2 regions of the Ensifer sp. LBL genome follow, and region 2 is predicted to be linked to the other one. Evidence: riboswitches for the same ligand, from Rfam matches in the RefSeq annotation. Region 2 holds a riboswitch; the other holds the start of a gene.
The links. Region 2 has a riboswitch for thiamine pyrophosphate ahead of thiC (phosphomethylpyrimidine synthase ThiC). Riboswitches for the same ligand answer to the same signal wherever they lie in the genome.
Positions count from the first base shown of each region.

Region 1: it holds a riboswitch for thiamine pyrophosphate, as region 2 does, so the genes downstream of both, thiO (glycine oxidase ThiO) here and thiC (phosphomethylpyrimidine synthase ThiC) in region 2, are expected to answer to the same signal.

Region 1 is NZ_JBNDJY010000002.1:355,595-363,173, forward strand. Features, by position in the region: gene OKW20_RS08905 (8-amino-7-oxononanoate synthase) at 1-744, opposite strand, end outside; gene bioB (biotin synthase BioB) at 741-1,757, opposite strand; TPP riboswitch at 2,181-2,300, shown strand; gene thiO (glycine oxidase ThiO) at 2,464-3,435, shown strand; gene thiS (sulfur carrier protein ThiS) at 3,432-3,629, shown strand; gene OKW20_RS08925 (thiazole synthase) at 3,633-4,406, shown strand; gene OKW20_RS08930 (thiamine phosphate synthase) at 4,403-5,008, shown strand; gene OKW20_RS08935 (amidohydrolase family protein) at 5,043-6,728, opposite strand; gene OKW20_RS08940 (AAA family ATPase) at 6,900-7,579, shown strand, end outside.
Region 2 is NZ_JBNDJY010000002.1:215,179-222,757, reverse strand. Features, by position in the region: gene thiC (phosphomethylpyrimidine synthase ThiC) at 1-1,077, opposite strand, end outside; TPP riboswitch at 1,168-1,296, opposite strand; gene OKW20_RS08315 (sigma-54-dependent transcriptional regulator) at 1,394-2,758, opposite strand; gene OKW20_RS08310 (ATP-binding protein) at 2,762-4,630, opposite strand; gene OKW20_RS08305 (dicarboxylate/amino acid:cation symporter) at 4,859-6,184, shown strand; gene OKW20_RS08300 (helix-turn-helix transcriptional regulator) at 6,261-6,980, opposite strand; gene OKW20_RS08295 (glutathione S-transferase family protein) at 7,075-7,579, shown strand, end outside.

The DNA of each region.
Region 1 (7,579 bases), 140 kb from region 2:
GTCGCAAAGGACGGCGCTCGCCCCGACCACCGCGCCGGAAACACCGAGCGCCTTGCCGCAGGTGTGCAGCACGACGACGTTCTCCCGGCCTTCCAACTCCGCCGCCAGACCGCGACCTTCCCGTCCGAAGACGCCGGTCGCGTGCGCCTCGTCGATGACGAGAAAGCCGTCATGCTGCGCGGCAAGCGCTAAGAGGTCGGCGAGCGGCGCGCGATCGCCATCCATCGAATAGAGGCTTTCGACGGCAATCCACGGGCGCCCCGCTCCGCCGGCCCGGCGCCATTTTTCGATGGCATCGGCAAAGGCGCCGACATCGTTGTGCACTGCTGCCACCGCATCGGCCTTGCTTGCCGCGATGCCTTCATGAGCGCTCGCATGGATCAGGGCATCATGGACGATGAGATCGTCCCGCTGCGGCAGCGTCGAAAACAAGGCAGCATTGGCGGCATAGCCGCTGCCGAAAAAGAGCATCCGTTCGGCGCCGAAGAAGGCGGCCGCTTCCGTCTCCAGCGCCTGGTGTTCTTCGTGATTGCCGCGCAACAGCCGTGAGCCGCCGGAGCCGACAGGCACGCCGCGCGCGATGGCGGCCGTTATCGCCGCCTTCAGCCGCGGCGAGGCGGCGAGCGCCAGATAGTCGTTCGAGGTGAAATCCACTCCGCCGGCGGGGGCAAGAGCGCGCCGGCGGCCCCTGTGTTCGAGGCTCTCCAGCGTCTTCTCATGGCGCGCAAAAAGACCCGCGGTCATTCCGCCGCGTCCTGCCTTGCCGGCGGAGCCATCGGCTTCAGCCCCAGCCGCCGGAAGAGCGCTGCATCGTGGTCCTCGCCGGGATTGTCGGCGGTCAGCAGAGTTTCGCCGACGAAAATAGAATTGGCGCCGGCGAAGAAACAGAGCGCCTGCGTCTCGTCGCTCATGTCGGTGCGTCCGGCCGAAAGCCGGACATGCGATTGCGGCATCAGGATGCGGGCAAGCGCGATGGTGCGGACGAAATCGATCGGATCGACGGGTGCTGCATCGGCCAGCTTCGAGCCCGGGATCGGGATCAGCATGTTGATCGGCACGCTCTCGGGCGGCTCGGCCAGGTTGGCGAGGGTCACCAGCATCGAGATCCGGTCGTCGGCCGTCTCGCCCATGCCGAGGATGCCGCCGGCGCAGACCTTGATGCCGGCGTCGCGGACATTGGCCAGCGTCTCCAGCCGGTCGGCAAAGCTGCGAGTGGTGATGATCTCGCTATAGAAGCGTTCGGACGTATCGACATTGTGGTTGTAGTAATCGAGCCCAGCCTCGGCAAGCCGCGCAGACTGGGCCGGCGTCAGCATGCCAAGCGTCATGCAGGTTTCCATGCCGAGCGCGCGTACACCCTCGACCATGGCGACGATGGCATCCATGTCGCGGTCCTTCGGGCTGCGCCACGCGGCCCCCATGCAATAGCGGGTCGCGCCGCTGTCGCGCGCCTTTCGCGCCTCGGCAAGCACACGCTCGACCTCCATCAGCTTCGATGCCTTGAGCCCGGTCGGGTAGTGGGCAGACTGGCTGCAGTAGCCGCAATCCTCGGCGCAGCCGCCGGTCTTGATCGAGAGCAGCCGGCTCATCTGAATGGCGGTGGGATCGAACTGCGCACGGTGGACCGTGTGGGCGCGGTAGAGCAGATCGTTGAACGGCAGATTATAGATTTTCTCCGCTTCCGCCTGGGTCCAGCGGGATTGGGCGGTGTCGCCCGGGATAAAATCAGCACCAGTCGGTCGGTTTTCGTCCAGCATTTCAGCTCGTCCTCCAGGTCTTCACGATCGCAAAATAGATAGAATCCAATATTATCTATAATTTTGTCGGACACGAAAATTGACAAGCACCCAAGGGAAGAAATGTTTACATGACATACTCTTCTGGTTGTATTTTGGGATCGCATGAGGATCCGGACGCCGTCGGCACCGGTCGAGAGCCGACAATCAATCACTCGCGCGTCAGCGCCGAAGTCTCGCGCACGCCGCCAACAAAACCACTACGAGTCCGGACTTTTCCGGTATTCCAAGCTTCACTCCGGTCGGCCCGCCCCCTTCCTTCCATCGCGCCACCGACGCCTGCGCTTTCTCGCCGCAAAATTATAGATAATTTTTTCGTCAGTCAGATCACGGTCAGCACGAATGCTGGCTCTTGACAAAAACGGCCCCGAGCGGTCAGCTTGGAGCATTCACCAGGGGTGTCCCGCCAAGGGGCTGAGATTCTGCTATGCGGTTGCGCGGTGCAGTGACCCGTTGAACCTGATCCAGTTCATACTGGCGTAGGGACGGTGCAGATTCGCTGCCGCAAACGTCGCGCTCACGTGACGGATCAATCGGCAGGGCGTCCTTCCCCTCCCCCGCTCGTGAACTGGGTCTCCACCTTTGGAGCCTCGGCATGCACACCGCCAACACCATCCAGCTTCGTTGCCTACGACGGCCCGTTCGCGCCACACGGGAGCGCTGAGCGATGCGGGTCCTCGTCAAAGGTGCCGGCGTCGCAGGGCTCTGTCTGGCCCATGAACTCAGCGCCCGCGGTGTCGCGGTGACGGTCGTCGAGCAAGAGCCAGGCTTTGCCGGCGCGGCCTCCTGGTTTGCCGGCGGCATGCTGGCGCCCTGGTGCGAGCGCGAAAGCGCCGAAGAGGCGGTGCTGACGAAGGGCATCGGCGCCATCGACTGGTGGGACGACGTCCTGCCAGGCGAAGTTTCCCGCAACGGCACGCTGGTCGTCGCCCCGCCACGGGACGCCGGCGAACTCAGGCGCTTCGCCTCGCGCACCTCCGGGTTCGAATGGCTCGACACCGCGGCGATCGAACGGCTGGAACCGGCACTTTCCGGGCGCTTCCGCGAGGCCTTGTTCTTTCCGGGCGAGGCGCATCTCGACCCGCGCCGGGCGCTCGCCCGGCTGCGGCAGAAGCTTGTCGATCGCGGCATCGCCTTCGTCGCCGAGGCGAGCGACAACGGACACCACGATCTCGTCGCCGACTGCACCGGTGCGGCACGCATCGGCGACACGCCCGGCCTGCGCGGCGTGCGCGGCGAAATGCTCTACCTTGAGACAAGCGACGTGGAGCTGTCGCGGCCCGTCAGGCTCGTTCATCCGCGCATCCCGCTCTACATCGTGCCGCGCGGCGGCGGCCTCTTCATGTGCGGGGCGACGATGATCGAGACGGATGACGGCGGACCGATCACCGCCCGTTCCCTCATGGAACTGCTGAACGCCGCCTATGCGCTGCATCCGGCCTTCGGCGAAGCGCGCCTCGTCGAAACCGGCGCCGGCGTCCGCCCCGCCTTCGCCAACAACCTGCCGCGCGCCCTGCGCGCCGGGCAGACCATCACGATCAACGGACTTTACCGCCACGGCTTCCTGCTTTCGCCGGCCGTGGCGGCGGAAGCAGCCGACCTTGCCCTTGCGCGGGACCTGAAGGGAGATGCCGCATGAGACTGACCGTCAATGGCGAGGATCACGACCTCGCCGTCGCCACCCTCGCCGAGCTTCTGACCGTGCTCGATTTCGAGGGCGACTGGCTCGCCACCGCCGTCAACGGCGAACTGGTGCACCGAGCCGACCGTTCGGGTCACGCGCTTTGCGACCGGGACCGCATCGAAATTCTCTCGCCGATGAAAGGAGGCTGAGACATGCTGACGCTTTATGGACAGGACCTGCGCTCGAGACTGCTTCTCGGCACCGCCCGCTATCCCTCCCCCGCCGTGCTCGAAGATGCGGTGCGATCCTCGGGCACCGAAATCGTCACGGTTTCGCTTCGGCGCGAAACTGCCGGGGGCCGCCAGGGCGGCGCGTTCTTCGAACTGATCCGGGCGCTCGGGGTGCACATGCTGCCGAACACCGCCGGCTGCCATTCGGTGTCCGAGGCGGTGCTGACGGCCAAGATGGCACGCGAGGTTTTCGGCACCAATTGGCTGAAGCTCGAAGTGATCGGCCACCACGACACGCTGCAGCCCGATGTCTTCGGGCTGGTCGAGGCGGCGCGCATCCTCTCGGCCGAAGGGTTCGAGGTCTTTCCCTACACCACGGATGATCTGGTGGTTGCCGAGCGGCTCGTCGAAGCCGGCTGCAAGGTGCTGATGCCCTGGTGCGCGCCGATCGGCAGCGCCATGGGGCCGCAGAACATCCAGGCGCTCCGGGCAATGCGGGCGAACTTTCCCGATGTGCCGCTGATCGTCGATGCCGGCATCGGCCGGCCCTCGCACGCAACGACGGTGATGGAACTCGGCTTCGACGCCGTCCTGCTCAACACGGCCGTCGCCGGCGCCGCCAGGCCCGCGCTGATGGCCTCGGCATTTGCGGGCGCGATCGATGCCGGGCGGCAGGCCTTCGAGGCGGGCATGCTCGAACCGCGCGATTTTGCCGTCCCTTCCACCCCCGTCATCGGAAAGGCGGTGTTTGCGTGAAACTCGACCCCTTCTACCTTATCGTCGACAGCGCGGCCTGGATCGAGCGGCTGGTGCCGCTCGGCGTGAAGCTGGTACAGCTGCGCGTCAAGGATCGTCCGGAAGCGGAGATCCGCCGCGAGATCCGCGCGGCCAAGGCTGTTTGCGACGAGCAGGGCTGCCAGCTCATCGTCAACGACTACTGGCAGCTGGCGATCGCCGAAGGCTGCGATTTCGTCCATCTCGGTCAGGAGGACCTGGCGGAGGCCGACCTTGCCGCTATCCGCGCCGCCGGCCTGAAGCTCGGCCTCAGCACCCATGACGAGGCGGAACTGGAGACGGCGCTGGCGGCCGACCCGGACTACATCGCACTCGGGCCGGTCTACCCGACCATCCTCAAGGCGATGAAGTGGGCGCCGCAGGGACTACCGCGTCTTGCCGCCTGGCGGAAGCGCCTCGGCTCCCTGCCGCTGGTCGCTATCGGGGGTCTCAACGTCGAGCGGATTGCCGGCGTCTTCGAGCACGGCGCCGACATCGCCGCCGTCGTGACGGACATCACCCGCAACGCCGATCCGGAAGGCCGGACCCGCGAATGGATCGCCAGAACCGCACCGTGGCGATAGCCACGTGCCGGACCGCGGGCGTCGGTCTCCGCGGTCAGGCGATCTCCAGCTGCGACAGCCAGGAGGCATCCAGGCCGCGCTTGCGGCAATAGGTGGCGAGCCGCTGGCGGGTCGGCCCCGGCCGGTCGAGGCCGAGGTAACGGGAGGCGTTCTTCCAGAAGATGTTCTGCTGGTCCTCCTCGCTGACATTGGCCTCTTTCAGCTGCTGGGCGATCCGCGGGACATAGGCGTTGTAGTCCTTCTCCAGCGCCATCATCGACCAGTCGGTGCCGAACATCAGGTGGCGCGCACCGGGATCGTAGTCCTTGAGCCATTTGTCGAGCAGCACGCGGATCTTTTCGTGCAGCCCGGGCGTGTTGTCGGTGACGAGTTCGCTGAGGTAACTCAGGTCGGCAAACAGGTTCGGCCGGCGTCCGTGGCCGATCGTCCTGCCGATGATGTCCTCCCAGGTCGGCGTACCGGAGAACTTGTCCTGGGCACAGGACACCATGACCCCCGTCGGCGCGCCCGGGCGAATGACTTCATCGAATGCGCCGAAATGCGCGAGGTTGATCCGCAAGTCATTGTAACGGTTGGTATCGAGCAGCTTCTTCCAGTAGGCGGGGCTCGCCATATTGCCGTAGCCGCAACCGGCGCCGATGCTGTTTTCGGCATGCGCCATGATCGGCACGCTGTTGTCGCGGCACCAGTCGTAGAGACGCTTCAGCGCCGCATCGATCGCCGGATCCGCATTGCCCCAGGCCTTGAAGCCCATCGGCGGGTAGATCTTCACGCCGATGAAGCCTTTTTCCATGATCGCGTAGCGGACGTTTTCCAGCGACGAGCCGCGCTTCTGCGCCTCCCGGTGCGGATCGAAGCCGACGAAGCTGTGCATGTGGATGCCGTGCCGCTTGATCACCAGTTGCTGGATCTCGTCCATCACGTCGATCTGGTCGTGCTGCGGCGATGCCCTGCCGCCGATCGATTTCTCGAAATCGAGGATGCTCGGCGTGATCATCGAGAACCGGCATTTCGACGCGAAGATCCGGGCATAGGTTTCCGCGAGGTTTTCCCGGTAATCCTGCATGAGGCGAACGAAGGAAAGGTAGTTGCCGATCTGGTCGTGGGCCTTGGCGGCCGACGCCAGCGCATCGACATCCGTCTCCTCCACGCTGCCGGAGCGCCGCTGCAGGCCCTGCGGCAAGCCGGGGGCGCCGCCGATCTGCTCCAGCAGGCCCTGATAATCCGGCGTTTCGGCGCCGCTTCGTGCGGTCAATGACGCGCGCTGCTCGCCCGCTAGCGCGACCAGTTGCTTGACGGCGATGCGCAATTGCTCGTCCTTCTGCCGCTCGAACTCGGCGTCGGACGGGCGCGGCATCCGCCTCTTGAGAATGGCGTCCTCGACCTTGGCCTTGGGCGCGACATCGCCAAGGGCCGTCACCAGAAAGACCACCAGGGCGTTTTCCAGGCGCTTCGACTGTAGGGGATCGGCGGAGAGCCTCGCTTCCGGCAGCTTTTCCCGCAGCGCCACATAGCGCACCAGACCTTCAACCGGCACATCGGCCGCGTTGAAGAAATGGCAGTGAACGTCGACGATCGGATAGGGCAGCTCGCAGGCCGCAGCCGGTGGCCAGTCGTGTCGGCACCCGGAAAGCACATTCGCCATCACGCCTGCCGAGAACAGCCGCAAGACATTGCGGCGTGTCACGGCGGCGACCGGACCACCCCAGTCGACCCCCATCGTCCCCTCCTGTTGCGAGACCCCCTCGAACAATCGGGCAAACATTACTCCGTTCGCAAGCGGCGTGGAACAGATATTTACTTGCCGTTACTGGAAACCCGTAGGTCAACACGGGCGGACTTTAAGTGCGAAAGGAGGCATGTTACTCTAAAATCTTGGGGAGAATTTTGCGTGGTAGGTGGCGCCGGCAAGAATGAATTCCAACGTTACCTGTCGGGAGCCCTGGTTCGATGGTCTGCCCCGGCGGCGACGGATTCGGCTGGCCCGACGCGCGAGGACTTTCCCGGCACATTGCTGTTCGCCGACATTTCCGGTTTTACCCGGCTGACCGCCAAATGGTCGGAAAGCGACCGCGCCGCCGGCGCCGAACGGGTAAGCCGGCTGCTCAACGGCTACATGGGACCGCTCGTCCGGCATATCGAGGAACATGGCGGCACCGTGCTAAGCTTTGCCGGCGACAGCCTGCTTGCCGGCTGGCAGGCTGCCTCCGACAGCGAACTGGAGCAGGCCGCCTGGCGCAGCTGCTATTGCGCCGGCCGCATCCGTGAAGAGATCGGCGGCCCCGGCGGGCCGGAGGACGCGCTGCAACTGCGCATCGCCGTCGGCGTCGGCACCATCACCCTGCTGCACCTCGTTCCCCGCGTCGACCAGCGCTGGCTGATTGTCGGCGGCGACTGCCTGGCGCAGGCGGACCATTGCGGTCTTTTGAGCGATGCCGGCGAAATTCTCGTCTCCGATGCCGTGTGGCAGCTGATCGGCAAGCGGGCAACCGGCGCGCCCGGCCGGGAGGGCACCGCCCGCCTCGAACGCATCGACGCCTATTCGACCGCGACCAGGCCGCCCCGCACCCT
Region 2 (7,579 bases):
GCAGATGTCGCAGATTTCCTCGAAATGTTCGTAGAGGAAGCTCTCGCGGTGATGATGCAGACACCACTTGGCCATGATCGAGCCGCCACGCGAGACGATGCCGGTGACGCGATCGACGGTAAGCGGGATGTAGTGCAGGCGGACGCCGGCATGGATGGTGAAATAGTCGACGCCCTGTTCGGCCTGCTCGATCAGGGTGTCGCGATAGACTTCCCAGGTGAGGTCCTCGGCAATGCCGTTGACCTTTTCCAGCGCCTGGTAGAGCGGCACGGTGCCGATCGGAACCGGCGAGTTGCGGATGATCCATTCGCGGATGTTGTGAATGTTGCGGCCGGTCGAAAGGTCCATGACCGTGTCGGCACCCCAGCGCGTCGCCCAGACCATCTTCTCGACTTCCTCGGCCATCGACGAGGTGACGGCGGAGTTGCCGATATTGGCGTTGATCTTCACCAGGAAGTTCCGGCCGATGATCATCGGTTCGGATTCCGGATGGTTGATGTTGGCGGGCAGGATAGCGCGGCCGCTGGCGATTTCCTGGCGCACGAATTCGGGCGTCACGTGATCGGGAACGTGGGCGCCGAAACTTTCGCCGTCGCGGGCCTTCGCGCGCGCCGCGTCGCGGCCGAGGTTCTCGCGGATCGCCACGAACTCCATCTCCGGCGTGATGATGCCGGCGCGGGCATAGGCAAGCTGCGTCACTGCCCGGCCACCCGTGGCCTTCAGCGGCGCATGCTGGAACGGGAAGGTTGGCGTCAGGCGGTCGCCGCTCACGAAGCCGTTGTCTTCGGGACGAACCGTCCGTCCCTCATAGGTCTCGACATCGCCGCGGTCGACGATCCAGTTGCGGCGCAGCCGCGGCAGGCCGTCCTCGATGCGGATCTCGGCACCGTCGGCGGTATAGGCGCCGGAGGAGTCATAGACCGTGACCGGTTGCTCGCCCGAGGTCGGGTGCAGAGCAATCTCGCGCATCGGCACGCGAATATCCGGATGAAGAACGCCCGGCTTGTGGATCTTTCGGGAGGCCGGAAGCGGGCCTTGCGTGACCGTGAGGGCTGCGGGTTTGGTGGCAATATTCATGACGAGGCTCCAAGTTTGCGATTGGAGACCCAGTTCTGATGCCGGAAAGATGAAAGACGCTCCGCCAGGTGCTCACCGCACGGAATCCTGGCTTCGATATCTGCACCGTCCCTACGCCAGTATGAACTGGATCAGGTTCAACGGGTCACTGCGCTATAGCCGGCAAGCCGGCCATCCAGCAGAATCTCAGCCCCTTGCGGGACCCCCCTGGTGAATGCCTAGATCATAGCCATCGAACGGCCCGGGTCGTCAAGCGTGAATTCGCCTGTCGACAAAGATGCACCTAGTGCGTGTGTTTTCGGATTCGAATTTGGCGCTAGCGGCCGGCCTTTTCCGGTGCTGTCCGCTCGGCATAGTCGGCGCGGTTGATGCCGTGGCGCTGGAGCTTGTCGTAGAAGGTCTTGCGCGGGATGCCGAGCGCCTCGATCGTCGCCTTGACGTCGCCGCGCTGGGCGCGCAGCACCTCCTTCAGGATCTCCGCCTCGTAGCGTTCAAGCCGTTCCGGCAGCGCAAATCCGGGTTGTTCGACCGGCGCAACCGTTTGGCCCAGCGGACCTTCCACACCAAGCGCCACCCGCTCGGCAAAATGCGAGAGTTCACGCACATTGCCCGGCCAGGCATGCGTCATCAGATGCCGTTGTACGGCCGGAGAGATCATCGGCACGTCGCGCTTGAAGCGCTCGGCCGCCCGGGTCAGGAAGTGCGAGAAGAGTAGCGGGATATCGTCACGGCGTTCGCGCAGCGGCGGGATCGACAGCGTCACGACGTTCAATCGGAAGTAGAGGTCCTCGCGAAAATCGCCACGCTCCGCCGGATTGCCAAGATCGATCTTGGCGGCCGCGATGACGCGGATATCGACCGGACGAACCTGGTTGGTGCCAAGCGGCGTGATCTCACGCGCTTCCAGAACGCGCAGCATCTTCACCTGCGTTGCCGGCGGCATCGCCTCGATCTCGTCGAGGAACAGCGTTCCGCCGCTCGCATGCTCGATCCGTCCGATACGCTTCTTCAAGGCGCCGGTGAAGGCGCCCGGTTCATGGCCGAAGAGTTCGCTTTCGATGACCGTTTCGGGGAGCGCGCCGCAATTCAGCGCCACGAAGTTGCCGTTACGGCGGCGGCTCCAATTGTGAAGCAGCGTCGCCACCACCTCCTTGCCGCTGCCGGTCTCGCCGGCGACGAGCACGTCGACATCGGTATCGGCGATGTGCCGGATGGTCTGGCGCAGGTGCTCCATGGCTGGCGTCTGGCCGATCAGCGGCAGGCTGTCGCCGGCCGTCTCTGCGGCCCGCTTCAGCGCGCGGTTTTCCATCACGAGCCGGCGTTTTTCGAGCGCCCGGTGCACGCTTTGCACCAGCCGATCGGCGGCAAAGGGTTTTGGGATGAAGTCGTAGACGCCGTCCTGAAGCGCCTGCACCGCCATCGGGATATCCCCATGACCGGTCACCAGGATCACCGGCAGGTCTGCGTCGAAGGCTTCGATACGGCGGAAGAAGGCGAGGCCGTCGATGCCCGGCATGCGGATATCGCTGACGACGATGCCGTCGAAATTGGCATCGAGCGTCTTCAACGCTTCGGCGGCGCTGGCAAACGGGATGACGGTGAGGCCGGCGAGTTCCAGCGTCTGCGTCATCGCCTTGCGCAGATGGGTATCGTCGTCGACGAGATAGACGGTCGGCTGCATCGCTCAGGCCCTCTTCAGGCGAACCGTGAAGACGGTGCCCTTGTCGCTGGTGTCGACGGTGATATCGCCGCCATAATCGGCGACGATCTCCTTGGAGATGGCAAGGCCGAGGCCGAGGCCCTCGTCCTTCGAGGTGTTGAACGGCGTGAACAGATCCTCGCGGATATGCGGGGCAATGCCCGGGCCGTTGTCGGCAACGACGAGCGAAACCGTCCCGGAGGTGCTGTCCTCGCAGCGCACGCGGATCTCGGCATCGCCGCGCGCGCCGAGCGCTTCCAGCGCGTTCTGGAGAAGATTGATCAGCACCTGTTCCAGCCGGATGCGGCTGCCGAGCACGCGGAGGCCATTTTCCGGCAGGTCGATGACGATCGCATCCATGCGGCCGGCAAAGCGGCTGCGCAGCAACAACATCGCCCCTTCGATCACGTCGCGCATCGGCGTCGGTTCGGCGACGAAGCGGCCCTTGCGGGCAAAGCTTCTGAGTTCGTCGGTGATGGTGCCGACCCGGTCGGTCAGTTCGGCGATGCTGACGAGGTTCTCGACCGCCGTCTGCTGCTGGCCCCGGTCAAGGAAGGTGCGGGCGTTGTCGGCATAGGCGCGGATGGTCGCGACCGGCTGGTTGATCTCGTGGGCGACGCCGGCTGCTACCTGGCCGAGGATCGCCAGCCGGTTCGCCTGGACGAGCTCCTGTTGCACCGCCTGCAGCTTTTCGCCGGTGCGCCGATGGTCGGCGATCTCCGTTTCGAGATGATCGCGGGCAAGGCTGAGATCATGGGTGCGCTCCGCCACACGGGTTTCCAACTCGTCGCGGGCGGCGCGATCGCGCGCTGAGACGAGCGCCAGCGTCTGGCGGCGGCGCAGGAGAAAGGCGGTAAGGGCGAGCAGCGGTGCGAGGAGGGCGAGCGCAATCAGCCGGGCCTCGCGGGTTGCCGCCGAGATTGCGCCGTCGAGCGGCGCCAGTTGCTCCAGCCGCCAGCTTGTGGTCGGCACCATGGTTTCGACCCGGAGGAACCGCCGTTCGCTGTCGCCGGGCAAAAGCGCGCGCAACTCGCTGGAGCCGTCGCTCGTCGGCTCGATGTCTCGGAAGGGCAGCGGCAGCAGCGAGGCATCGCCGAACTGCAGGCTGTCACGGATGGCGGCGACACGGTCGCGTGGAATGGTCCTCGTCGTCATGAAGCGCCAGGAGGGGAAGCTGGTGATCAGCACGATGCCGCGCCGGTCGGTGACGTAGACCGGCTTGCCGGAGGCGAACCATTCGGCTTCCACGTCGTCGAACTCGAGCTTTGCGACGACGACGCCGATCGGACCGTTAGGGCCCTGGACCCGCCGGGAGATATAGAGGCCGGGCCGCTTGCTGACATTGCCCATGGCGAAATGCTCGGCCTTGCCGTCGCGCATCGCCATGCGGAAATATTCGCGGAAGGCATAGTCGTTGCCGACGAAACTCGTCGGCTCGCGCCAATTGCTGGCAGCGACCGCGACGCCATCAAGGCCGATCACGTAGATGACGGCGGCATCCGTATTGGTGGCGAGCGCCTGAAGCTTCTCGTCCAGCCGCTGCAGCGCCGCTGGGCTGCGGGTCGAAAGGGCCGCCTTCACCTCGACATCGTCGGCCAGCACCAGCGGCGTCGAGCGCTGGCGCTCGAGCACGGCGCGCAGCAGCGAGGCCTTCAGATTGGCATCGATCCGGCTCTGGGCATCGACAGTTTCGAGCGCCTGGCTTCGGCCGTATTCGCCGGCAAGCAGCAGCGCGGCGACAAGCAGCGCGACGGCAAGGCCGGCAAAGACCAGCCAGGTGCGGCGCATCGACTGGTCGAGATCTGCCAGATTGAAGGGGGCGGAGAGGGCATCGAACATAGCCCAATTGTGCATTTTTTCGCTCAGGCTTCCAGATGGGCTGTGCGGAAATCCGCTCAACTCTTTGTGCGCACCAAGCCGCCCGCACAAAACATCCTCATCAATTCAAAGGCTTGGTTCCTGCCGCGGCGAACTGGCACGGCCGTTGCAAATGACATCCTCATGACAGCCCGCGCTGTCGCGCATCGGAAATTGACCCGGGAGGCCCGGCATGACGCCGGACTGGGTCCAGTGGAGGATCTCATGATTATCGAACAATCCGCGGAACCGCGCGGCAAGACACCTTTCTATCGCCATCTCTATGTCCAGGTTCTGGTGGCGATCGCCGCCGGCATCCTGCTCGGCCATTTCTATCCGTCGCTCGGCACGGAACTGAAGCCCCTCGGCGACGCCTTCATCCGTCTCGTCAAGATGATCATCGCGCCGGTCATCTTCCTGACGGTCGCGACCGGCATTGCCGGCATGACCGATCTTGCCAAGGTCGGCCGCGTCGCCGGCAAGGCGATGATCTATTTCCTGACGTTTTCGACGCTCGCGCTGATCATCGGCCTGATCGTCGCCAATGTCGTCCAGCCGGGCGCCGGCATGCACATCGATCCGGCTTCGCTCGACGTCAAGGCCGTGACGACCTATGCCGAGAAGGCGCATGAGCAGACGATCACCGGCTTTCTGATGGGTATCATCCCGACGACGCTGGTCGGTGCCTTCGCCGATGGCGACATTCTGCAGGTGCTGTTCATCTCCGTGCTCTTCGGCCTGTCGCTCGCCATGGTCGGCAAGAAGGCCGAGCCCGTCGTCGACTTCCTGCACGCGCTGACGCTGCCGGTGTTCAAGCTCGTCGGCATCCTGATGAAGGCGGCCCCGATCGGCGCCTTCGGTGCGATGGCGTTCACCATCGGCAAGTACGGCGTCGGCTCGATCGCCAACCTCGCGATGCTGATCGGCACCTTCTACATCACGTCCTTCCTCTTCGTGTTCATCGTTCTCGGCGCCGTTGCCCGCTACAACGGTTTCTCGATCGTGGCGCTCATCCGCTACATCAAGGAAGAGCTGCTGCTCGTTCTCGGCACCTCCTCGTCGGAAGCAGCCCTTCCGGGCCTGATGAGCAAGATGGAAAAGGCCGGCTGCAAGCGCTCGGTCGTCGGCCTGGTCATCCCGACCGGCTACTCCTTCAACCTCGACGGCACCAACATCTACATGACGCTGGCCGCGCTCTTCATCGCCCAGGCGATGGATATCCCGCTGTCGCTCGGCGATCAGGTGCTGCTGCTGCTCGTCGCGATGCTGAGCTCCAAGGGTGCTGCCGGCATCACCGGCGCCGGTTTCATCACGCTGGCTGCGACGCTTTCGGTCGTCCCGGCCGTACCGGTCGCCGGCATGGCGCTGATCCTCGGCATCGATCGCTTCATGTCGGAATGCCGGGCGCTGACCAACTTCGTCGGCAATGCGGTCGCAACCATCGTCGTAGCGAAGTGGGAAGGCGAACTGGATGAAGCGCAGATGGCGGCCGTTCTTGGCGGTCGCACGCCGGAAGCGCTGCCCCAGCCGGCACTGCAGCCGGCTGAATAAGTTTGCCTCCCAAGGCATGACTGCGAAAGCAGTCCGGACGCGGCTCGTGGCAACACGGGCCGCGTTTTCGTTTGGGTTATTGGCCGCTCAAGGTCATCTTCGACGTCTCAGGCGCACCGGCGTTCAGATAGGCGACGAAATCCCGGAGCATCGGCACCCGGCGCGGGCGGAAACTCTCCTCCGTCATCGCGACATCGACGATGCGGTCGACGCGGAACTTGCGGAAATCCTGGCGCAGGCAGCACCAGGCAAGCAGCACCAGCATCCGCTCGAGATAGACGATCGCCAGCGGCAGGACCTGTCGTTCGGTCCGCTGCTGGTCGGCGTCGACATAGCCGATCATGACTGCGCGCTCCTGCCAGCAGGCCTCACGCAAAAGAGCGACATCGGCAACCGGCGGCTCCCGGCGCTCGAAGCGGTAGACCTGCGATGCCGCATGCAGCGCCTGGCGCTGCAACCGATCGGGCAATGTCGCCGTTATCTTGGAAAGCACGGCGCCTGCTGCGGCCGCGAGATCCGGCTCTCCCATGTGCTGCACCTCGGCAAGGCCGAGCACCAGTGCCTCGATCTCCAGGCGCGTGAAAGTCTGTGGCGGCAAGGCGATGTCCTCCGTCAGCCGGTAGCCGAAGCCGCGCTCGCCGTCGATGACGGCGCCGGCGGCGCGCAGGCTGTCGATGTCCCGATAGAGCGAGCGCAACGACACGCCCGTTTCCTCGGCGAGGCGCGCGGCCGTTACCGGGGAGGGGAGTGTGCGAAGCGCCTGGAGCAGGCGGAACAGACGATCACTGCGGGCCATGACTTTGGAGGATAGAGGAAGCCTACTGACGAAAACTGGCAGTTGGCCGACTGTATAAGATCCGCATTGCCAAACGCAACCGAGGAACCAGACCATGCTGACACTCTTTCACGCCCCGCGCTCGCGCTCGTCGCGCATCATCACCCTGCTTCGCGAACTCGATGCCGTGGACAAGGTCGCGATCGAGATCGTCGATATCACTCGAGGCGATGGCAGCGGCCGCAAGGATCCGAAGAACCCGCATCCGGAAGGCAAGGTTCCGCTGCTCGTCCATGACGGCGTCGTGCTCTGGGAGAGCATCGCGATCATCCAGTACCTGACGGATCTCTTTCCGGAAAAGCAGATGGCGCCGGTCGCAGGCGACCCGCAGCGCGGCCGATATCTGAGCTGGCTTGCCTGGTATGCCGGCGTCGTCGAGCCGGTACTGATCACCCACGCTGCCGGGCTCTCGCACCCCTATCTCGACGCCACGTTCCGCGGCCCGGCGGAAATCGCAGAGCGGCTCGAAAACGCCTTGAAGGACAGTCCCTATCTGATGGGCGACCGCTATACGGCCGTCGACCTTCTGCTGCACTCGCCCTTTGCCTGGTATCCGGCGG